3 regions of the Bacillus sp. CZDM1 genome follow, and region 2 is predicted to be linked to each of the others. Evidence: riboswitches for the same ligand, from Rfam matches in the RefSeq annotation. Region 2 holds a riboswitch; each other region holds the start of a gene.

Region 1 (3,247 bases), on a different contig from region 2:
ACAATTGGATAGAAGTTATGCTCTATCAGCATTTGGATAAGTGTGTAAGAAAGCACCATAGATAATACAGGTGATACGATCCACACAGTAAGCAGCTGAACCACTATACCCTTTTTTAGAACTGACTTGCCATGTTTGGCAAAGCCAATACCGATAATCGAAGATGTCGTGATTTGTGTCAGTGGCACAGGTATGCCGAAGACAGAGGCTGCCGTAACGATCGCTGCTCCTGTCCCAGAAATGACACAACCCTCTTCCAGCCGAAGCGTGGTAATTTTCTTTCCATTCGTTTCGAGAACACGATGGCCTAACAGAATCGCACCAGCTGCAACAAAAAGCCCGCCCCAGAAAATACCGTCACTTGTAGACATGATGGCAGCACCGACTAGCGGTCCTACAGCATTAGCGACATTGTTCATTCCCGCCGAAAAGGCTTCAAATAATCCCATACAAACGACAAGAACTGAAAGATACGGAACGGCTTTTGGCGCTTCCATCCAGCGTTTTAGCATCCTGTTTTTTAATAGCTTAGTAGAAAAGATGGCGATTATAAATGCTGCAACAGGCGTTAGCAGCCAAAAGACCATAATCCATGCCAAACTGCCGACAAATACTGATTGATAGACAATTCCGGCCCCAACGACGGATCCTACTGCTACCTCACTTGTTGAAAGTGGAATCCCGAAAATATTTGCTAAAAATAACGCTAGCGCAGCAGATGCTAAAACAATAAGAGCAATGGGTACGGTAAAGGTACTACTCGGAACAATCCCGCTTCCAATCGTTTTCACCACTTCCCCGCCGCCAAGCCAGGCACCAAGAAAAACGGTAATACCGCATAAAAACAATGCCAGCCTTTTATTAACTACACCTGCTCCGTAGGAAATCCCCATCGAAGCTGCTGCACCACTAGCACCAATATTGAATGCAAAAAATAATCCTATGATAACCGCAATAATTGTGAGCAAACTATAAGCCCCCTTTTAGGATGTGTGCAAGCCACACTCCGTCTTGCCGCTTCCCGTCCAGCGTCCTGCACGTGAATCACCGTCTGCCGAAACAGGCTGTGTACAAGGAAAACAGCCGATACTAGGGTAATTTTGATCGTGCAAGGTATTGTAAGGGAGATCTTTTTCCTTGATATAGGACCAAACTTCATCCCAAGTCCAGTAAATCAGCGGACAGATTTTAATGTTTTGAAACTTTTCATCTTTATTTAGGAATTCTGTGTTTGCTCTTGTCGGTGATTGTTCTCTGCGAAGTCCTGAAATCCACGCTTGTTTTGCCGTTAGTGTCTCCCTTAATGGAATCACTTTACGTATATTACAGCATTGGTTAGGCTCCCTCTTCCATAGCGCTGATCCATATTGTTCACGTTGTTCATCTAAGGTTAGCTTTGGAAGTTTCCGCTCAATTTTCAATGAAGGAAACCGTTGTTCCATTTTATTAATAACCTCATAGGTTTCCGGAAAGTGTAATCCTGTATCCAAGAAAACGATATGCGCATCTGGCTTCACCTGCTGGATGAGGTCGATTAATACGATCGCCTCTGCACCAAAGCTGGATGCATAGACAATTTGTTCTTCTGGATATGAGCTGTAAGCCCACTCCAGTACCGATTTTGCTCCCTTCGTTTTATTCTCGGTTGGGAAAGAACCTGATATTTGACTCCAATTTTCATACGTAACTGGTGTAGTCATGTCTATAAACCTCCTTTGTCCATCAAAAAGCCTTCCCAAAAAGGAAAGGCATCTCACGTTTGTTTAACGCCTTATCTTCCAAAATGAAGTTCATTTTGCTGGAATTAGCACCTTACACAGCAGGTTGCCGGGCTTCATCGGACCAGTCCCTCAGCCTCTCTTGATAAGTATTTGGTAATTGTTGAAATTAATCCTACCATACCAATAGGATTTGTGTAAATAAAAAAATATAAAATTTAGAAAAATTATTTTTCACACTTTTACTACATCAAAAAACAAAAAAAACGTCCTGGACTCATGTACCCCCAGAACGGTTTATTTGCTACTACTTTAAGCCATGGTTGCATAGCTTTCTTTATTCACTTTTGCTCCTATTAAATTTATTTTTTCACGGAAGGTGACGACTTCTCCAACAACGATCATGGCAGGATTTTCAATTTCTTCTTTTTCAACTATGTCTACAATAGAACTCAACGTTCCTGTTACGGTACGCTGTGCACTTGTTGTCCCTTGCTGTATGATCGCAACAGGGGTCTCCGCTTTTTTACCATGCTTCATTAATTCCTCGCAAATATATGGGAGATTTGTCATTCCCATGTAGATTGCCAGAGTATCTACAGCTGTTGCTAGACCCTTCCAATTTATGTCGTCAGGTTTCCCCTTTGGCTTGTGACCCGTTACAATAGCAAAAGAGCTTCCTAATTCACGATGAGTGATCGGAATTCCAGCATAAGCAGGAGCGGCTACTCCTGCTGTTATCCCGGGAACTACTTCGACTGGCAGACACTGTTCAACCAAAGCTTCTACTTCCTCAGCTCCGCGTCCAAATACGAAAGGATCTCCACCTTTTAATCGAACAACATTTTTCCCCTGTTTTGTGTATTTGACTAGAAGATGATTAATGGTTTCTTGCTGAAGTGTATGGTAATTCGGTTTTTTCCCACAATAAATGAGATGGCAATCTCGTTTTGCTTCCACTAAAAGCTCTGGATTAACCAGCCGGTCATAAAGAATCACGTCTGCTTTCTGAATACATCGTAACGCCTTAACTGTTATTAAATCAGGGTCACCAGGACCTGCTCCAACGATATATGCCTTTCCCATAATCATCCCTCCTTCTTATCGCTGTGTACTCGGTATCACCGCCTTTGTTTGTGGCAGTTCTAGAATATTTTGCGATTCTGTCTTTTTATGAGTGTAATAGAGCGCCATTCCTGTAAAAAGAACACCGCTGACTAAATTGCCAATTAATACGGGGATTTGATTCCATACCCACCAATCTGTAATTGTGACATCCGCACCCAGTATCATGCCAGCTGGAATGACAAACATATTCACCACTGCGTGCTCAAAGCCCTGGGCAAAAAAGATTAAGATTGGAAGCCACATTGCTGCAATTTTCCCCATGACAGACTTCGTGGTCATAGCCATTACCGCACCAAGAGTAACCATCCAATTACAGAGCATCGCTTTTACAAATACGACCAGTAAGCCTTCAGAACCAAGACTTTTGTATCCTAACGTTTTGGCTTCGGCCACTGCGAGGA
Region 2 (3,247 bases):
ATGATCACCGGAAGAAAGGAGGAGGAAGGCTGTTGAAATAGCTGCCATTCCCGACGAAAAAGCAAAGCCTCTTGTTCCACCCTCTAATTCAGCGATTACATCCTCAAGTGCTTCTCTTGTTGGGTTTGCACTTCTAGCGTAATCGTATTTTCCGAAACTTTCGATATCAAACTGATGGAAGGTTGAAGCATGCTGGATGGGCACACTTACTGCTCCTGTATTTGGATCGACTTTATGCTGATTATGAAGGAGCTTTGTTTCAAAACGATATTCTTCCGAACTCATTATCCCATCACTCCTTCTTTTAATTTAGCTAATGCCTGTTCAAGATCTTGAATGATATCAGTTGGATCTTCTAGTCCTACAGAAAATCTTAATAGTCGATTACAAACCCCGGACTGAATTCGAATTTCTTCTGGTATGTCAGCATGCGTTTGTGTGGCAGGGTAGGTAATAAAGCTTTCTGTTCCTCCAAGGCTTTCAGCAAACGTAATAAGTGAAAGTTCTTTCAGGAATGGGTTAATACAGGACTCATCCTGTAAGCGGAAGGAAACCATTCCGCCTCTTCCTGGGTAAAGAACATCTGTTACGCCTTCATGAGCAGAAAGGTATTCCACTATTGATTTCGCATTGCTTTCATGCCGCTGCATACGAAGAGATAAAGTTTTCATTCCGCGCATTACCAGCCAAGAATCAAAAGGACTTAGAACTCCACCCGCTCCGTTATGGTGAAACGCCAGCGCCTCACAAATTTCTTTCCCCTTTGCAACAATAAGACCAGCAAGGACATCATTATGACCGCCTAAGTATTTCGTTGCACTATGAATAACAATATCCGCTCCAAGCACGATAGGCTGTTGGAGAAGCGGGGTATAGAAGGTATTATCCACAATTAGAATAATTCCGTGTTTCTTTGCAATTTTTGAGACAGCACTTATATCAGACTGCTGCATAAGTGGATTGGTCGGGGTTTCAAGGAAAATCGCCTTGGTTTGTGGAGTAATCCTGCTTTCAATTTCTTCTGGACTGCAAGTATTAACATATTGAGTCTGGAGTCCCCATTTTTTAAATCCCTGTTCTAGTAAACGATACGTTCCTCCATATAAATCCTCACTGACAATCCACTCGTCACCAGACTGAAAGAGGGAAAGAATCGTAAAAATAGCAGCCATCCCCGAACTGCAGGCATATCCTTGATCGGCCCCTTCAAGATCAGCAATCGCCTTTTCAAGGAGCTGCCGAGTAGGATTTCCTGTCCTTGAGTAATCATATCCTGTTGATTGTCCAATGCCCTCGTGACGGTAAGCTGTTGAAAAGTAAACAGGAGGATTTACGGTGCCTGTCACCTTATCACTTCTATTGCCAATTTGAGCTAACTTCGTGTCAACTTTATAAACCATTTTCCTAATCCTCCTCCTTTATAAAAAACAAAAAAAGTCTTCTTTAAGAAGAAGACTTTTGGATGCACGTTCGCACAGGTCATTCTCCTTATCTCACAAGTTAACAAATAACTCGTAGGACTTAGCACCTTTTCAATGAAATAAGACATTGAAGGTTGCTGAGGCGTCATAGGGCCATTCCCTCTACCTCTCTTGATAAGAACATAAATATTTAGATTATTTATAAAATTTACTACAGTAAAGGAGAAGTGTCAATTATTTATTTTTTAAAATTGGATCACTAGTGTTGCATTAATTTAATTTCACTATTAAAAATACTCAAAATGCCCAATTTTGTTATTTGGTATAAAGAAAAATTCCTTTTGATTTGAGTGCCGAATAAAATTCAGAGATGTATAAGTCCCGTTGGGCTATTGAACTGTTTTTTCTATGCAACATTGGTGAAATTAGATATTAACTAGTGAATTTAGAAACATCAAATATTCGATTAATAGAATTAGTAATTTTTCTTTTTACATATTTCATCATTTTTCTAGGATATATTACTCATTTATTACAAGGGAATACCATGGTAATTTACTAATTTTTGAATTATCAATATCTAAGGAACAATACTGTTATTTGTAAAGTAAGGTAAAGTAAATTTGAGAATAGGGATAATACGGAACCATCAAATCTAATATCAACACGTTGGAATGTATCCTAGTTTATATATTTAAGCCTGAAAGAATAAAGATAAAGTGAATAAATAAACGAAGTAGTTTTCAAAAGAGAGTCTTTTTTGTAACTTAAAATAAGAACATTATCTACAGTCAAATTCTGACAATAAAAGCTATTGACTAGTTCTTTATAAAGAACTAGTATTGAGTTATAAATTGCAATTAATTATTATTATTCTACTTTTAATATTTTTATATAATTTTTGCTCTTTAATTATATGTGGGAAGGTGGCTGGCATTAGCCCATGAATAGTGCGGAAAAAAGGGAAGTAAGGGATATTAATCTAAGAGAAATATTTAATGTTTTAAAAAAAAGGTTCTGGATAATTGCTGTTTTTTCTTTGCTGACTGTGGGTATTGGTATTATTTATAACACTTATTATAATACATTGTTATATCAGTCATCAGCACGCATTATAGTTGGGGCAGATACTGAGTTAATGAAAACTCTTCATGTAATAATTACAGATCCAATGATATTAGATAAAGTTATAGAAGAAGTTGAATTGGAAAAGTCCTCAAAGGAATTGTCTGAACAGATAAGTGTCGAGAGTATCTCGGGATCACAGGTTGTTAGTATTAATGTGGTGGATAGGTCCCCGAAAATAGCTGCGGAAATAGCGAATTCAACTACAAAAGTATTTAAAGAGGAAGTCCCAAGAATTCTAGGATTCAATGATATCAAACTATTGTCAAAGGCGAATATATATCCTTACCCAATTAATGAAAATAAAATACGAAATATCGTTCTAGCTCTTGTAGTTGGTCTAGTTTTAGGAATCGGTTTGGTGTTCTTATTGGATTCATTCGATGATACTCTAAGGTCTGATGTTGAAATTGAGGAGATTCTGGGTATTCCGGTAATTGGGCGAGTTTCCAAAATAAATAAAAAAAGTATTAAAAAGAAAAGTCAATATCAAATGGAGTTAAATTTTAGAGGTGAGACAAGTGTTTCCAAATAAACGTAAAACTTCATATAAAAGCCAGAAACGAAGCTTAATAGCTTATTCAAACCCAAGTTCACTCATAGCAGAGGAATTCAGGACAATTCGTACCAATATTCGCTTTTTAACTGAAAAAGAAAAGAAAGCAGTATTATTAATAACCTCACCAAGCAAGGGGGAGGGG
Region 3 (3,247 bases), on a different contig from region 2:
TGGATGCGTCGTTTGGAAGGGCAATTTTCGCACCATCTGGAATGTCTTTGACATCTTTGTATTTTTCAGAGTAAATTCCCATTGGGGCAAGGACCGTTGTCGCGATTGGCACTAGGTCTAAATTGTGTTCCTTAATAAATACGTCAAAATAGGCAACCGTTTGGAATGCATTCACATCAATTTCGCCTTCTGCAAGAGCTGTGTTGGGAGCGACGTAATCAGAGAATGAAACGATTTCGATATTGATTCCCTCTTTTTTAGCCTTTTTCGCTACAAAATCCCAAATACGTGTATCAGTTCCGCTGACACCAAGCTTAACGGTAGTTGATTCTTTACCCTCTGATGTTTTTTCAGCACAGGCTGCGCTAATAATCGCCAAAGTAATAATAATGATGGATAGTAAAAGTTTTTTCATCGTTAATTTCCCCCTAGTTTATCTTCGTCTGATTTTCTTTGCTGCTATATTTCCAAATGACTGCAGGCCTTGAACCATTACAATCAGAATTGCTACTGTAATCATCATTGTGACTGTATCAAAACGCTGGTAGCCATAGGTAATGGCTAAATCTCCAATCCCGCCGCCTCCGACAGCCCCAGCCATTGCCGATGCACCAACTAATCCGATAGTGGCTATCGTTAAGGCTAAAACAAGTGAACTTAGTGCTTCTGGAATAAGAAATTTAAAAATAATTTGCCCAGGGGTTGCACCCATTGCCTCTGCTGCTTCAATGACACCTGGATCCACTTCTAGCAATGAATTTTCTATTAATCTGGCAATATAGGGACCGCAATAGAATACCAGAGGAACAACTGCCGCCGCCGTTCCAATCGATGTACCGACTATTAATCTTGTAACGGGAATCATCGCCACTAATAAAATAATGAACGGGACGGAACGAAAAATGTTAATGATCCCATTCAAGACGGTAAAGAACGGTAAATTCTGAAGCAGATGGCCTTTCCTAGTTACGACTAACAAGATTCCCAGCGGCAGACCAAGGATGGTTGAGAACAAGAGAGAGAAAGCGACCATTTGAATGGTTTCAATTAAGGCTTCTATGATTTGCTCTGAATTAACTAGCATGTGCGGTCACTTCCTTTATGCTGATTTTCTTCTGGTTGATATAGGTTAACGCTCGGATGACTTCTTTATCAGACCCCTGGAACTCAACAATGAGGTTTCCAAAAGGAGTTCCTTGAAGCTCGGTAATATTGCCGAACAAGACATTGATATGAATATCAAACTGTTTGGCTAGTTGTGACAATAATGGCTGACCCGCGGTGCTGCCGACAAAATTAATTCGGAAAATCCGCTGCATTCCATCATGCTTTTGAATGATTTCTTTAATAGAATCAGGCAGCTGGTCATTCATGACTGTGCTGACAAAATTTTTGGCAGTCTGTGTTTTGGGTGCTGAAAAGACATCAAACACTGTGCCTTCTTCAATAATTTTCCCTGCTTCGATAACGGCCACCCGGTCACATATCTCTCTAATTACCGCCATCTCGTGGGTGATAATTAGAATCGTAATGTTGTATTCGTTATTGATTTTTTTCAACAGCTGCAAAATCGAGCTGGTTGTCTGTGGATCGAGAGCAGATGTTGCCTCATCGCAAAGTAGAATGGAAGGCTGTGTTGCCAATGCTCTGGCGATTCCGACACGCTGTTTTTGTCCCCCGGAAAGCTGATCAGGATAATAGTCCGCCTTGTCTGCTAACCCGACAAATTCTAGTAATTCCATAACGCGCTTCTTAATCGCATCCTTAGGAACTTTGGCAAGTGTCAGAGGCATTGCCACGTTTGCAAATACTGTTTTTGAGTTTAATAGATTAAAGTGCTGAAAAACCATCCCAATATTTTTCTTAATCTCTCGGACCTCTTTGACAGACATAGAAGTGAGGTTATGACCATCAACAATCACACTGCCAGAGGTCGGACGCTCTAGTAAGTTCACACAGCGGATAAGTGAGCTTTTCCCAGCACCACTAAAGCCAATCACTCCAAATATCTCTCCCTTATTAATCTTCAAATCAATTCCGTTCAACGCGGCAACCTGCTGCCCGCCACTCTCATAAACCTTCTTAAGATTCTGAAATTCGATCATGGTGTATCGCTCCTTTATCAAATAAATAAAAAATCCTCTTCTAGAAACAAGAAGAGGATTGGCCAATGCAATGCATAGGAAGCTCTTCTTATCTCTCAAGCATTTTCCGCCTGCTGGATTTGGCACAGTCACCAATTTGGTTCCGCTGCCGAGGTGTCATAGGGCCAGTCCCTCAACCTCTCTGGATAAGAAATATTATTCAGTTAAAAATAAAAAACCTCTTCTTGAAAAAGAAGAGGGCGAATTGAAAAAATCATAGGTCCTCTTCTTATCTATCAAGTCGTACTTGCTGGATTTGGCACAGAATCAGAATTCCGCTGCCGAGGTGTCATAGGGCCAGTCCCTCAACCTCTCTTGATAAGAAGTATTTTTACTTTATTCATTTTTTGAACTTGTTAATTAATTTACTGTAGGAAAATTCAAAAGTCAAATACTATTTTTAAAATAATATTTAATCAGTTATCTTACAAACGCTTTCAAATGCTATAGATAGGCATTTTGAAAAAATAATATTTTTTTTATCGCAGACTTCAAATAAAGAGAAAAGAGAGCGTATGAATTCGCTCTCTTTCATGTTGCTTATTTTTAGAATTACCTTCTTTTACCAGCCAAATGAAGGACCCCATGGATGATTAGTACAAGAGAGAATAAAAGGATAGCCAGGACACCGATAAGGATAACTAATGGACTAAGCGGTGCAAAAAATCCTGTTAGCGGTACTCTTAGTAAAGCGAAACCAGCCAGGATACATAAGAAGTATAAAAAAGGACTGCGATCCAACACACTCATGGTATTCTCACTCCTTTCTAGGGTTAATACATTCGTATTCAAATAAGGAGTTATTTATTTACCAGAATAATAAATCAGTCCCATGTAACTATCTTTTTGGTAATATAATCCTCGCCTATGGACGGAAGGAGCAGTACCTTTGACATTGAACATTTACACTTTATTAAAATGCTTCCGCACTTTCCTTCACTGTATTTTTCACTGCAATCTCCGGATGAACCTTTCTTATGACGGTCGGTCTTAAAAGAGTAAGGACTACACTCACACATAATCCAGAAGACAGGAGCAGAACCCATTGTGCAGGGAAGATATCATACAAAAACCCATATAGCACCATTCCTAATGGTGATAAG

What was found. A riboswitch is a leader RNA that binds a small molecule or an ion and turns the genes downstream of it on or off. The one in region 2 is predicted to bind S-adenosylmethionine.
Region 1: linked by a shared signal. The riboswitch ahead of ACY3XC_RS11260 (phosphoadenylyl-sulfate reductase) and the one ahead of ACY3XC_RS14430 (methionine biosynthesis PLP-dependent protein) in region 2 are both predicted to bind S-adenosylmethionine.
Region 3: linked by a shared signal. The riboswitch ahead of ACY3XC_RS17040 (methionine ABC transporter ATP-binding protein) and the one ahead of ACY3XC_RS14430 (methionine biosynthesis PLP-dependent protein) in region 2 are both predicted to bind S-adenosylmethionine.

Annotation. Positions count from the first base shown of each region.
Region 1 covers NZ_JBUESO010000004.1:212,353-215,599, forward strand. The annotation lists gene ACY3XC_RS11255 (anion permease) at 1-968, opposite strand, end outside; gene ACY3XC_RS11260 (phosphoadenylyl-sulfate reductase) at 984-1,700, opposite strand; SAM riboswitch class I at 1,769-1,870, opposite strand; gene cobA (uroporphyrinogen-III C-methyltransferase) at 2,031-2,804, opposite strand; gene ACY3XC_RS11270 (formate/nitrite transporter family protein) at 2,820-3,247, opposite strand, start outside.
Region 2 covers NZ_JBUESO010000005.1:369,185-372,431, forward strand. The annotation lists gene metC (cystathionine beta-lyase) at 1-285, opposite strand, end outside; gene ACY3XC_RS14430 (methionine biosynthesis PLP-dependent protein) at 285-1,400, opposite strand; SAM riboswitch class I at 1,486-1,602, opposite strand; gene ACY3XC_RS14435 (YveK family protein) at 2,365-3,081, shown strand; gene ACY3XC_RS14440 (CpsD/CapB family tyrosine-protein kinase) at 3,068-3,247, shown strand, end outside.
Region 3 covers NZ_JBUESO010000007.1:78,857-82,103, reverse strand. The annotation lists gene ACY3XC_RS17050 (MetQ/NlpA family ABC transporter substrate-binding protein) at 1-415, opposite strand, end outside; gene ACY3XC_RS17045 (methionine ABC transporter permease) at 434-1,084, opposite strand; gene ACY3XC_RS17040 (methionine ABC transporter ATP-binding protein) at 1,074-2,105, opposite strand; SAM riboswitch class I at 2,191-2,297, opposite strand; SAM riboswitch class I at 2,371-2,469, opposite strand; gene ACY3XC_RS17035 (hypothetical protein) at 2,697-2,894, opposite strand; gene ACY3XC_RS17030 (MFS transporter) at 3,058-3,247, opposite strand, start outside.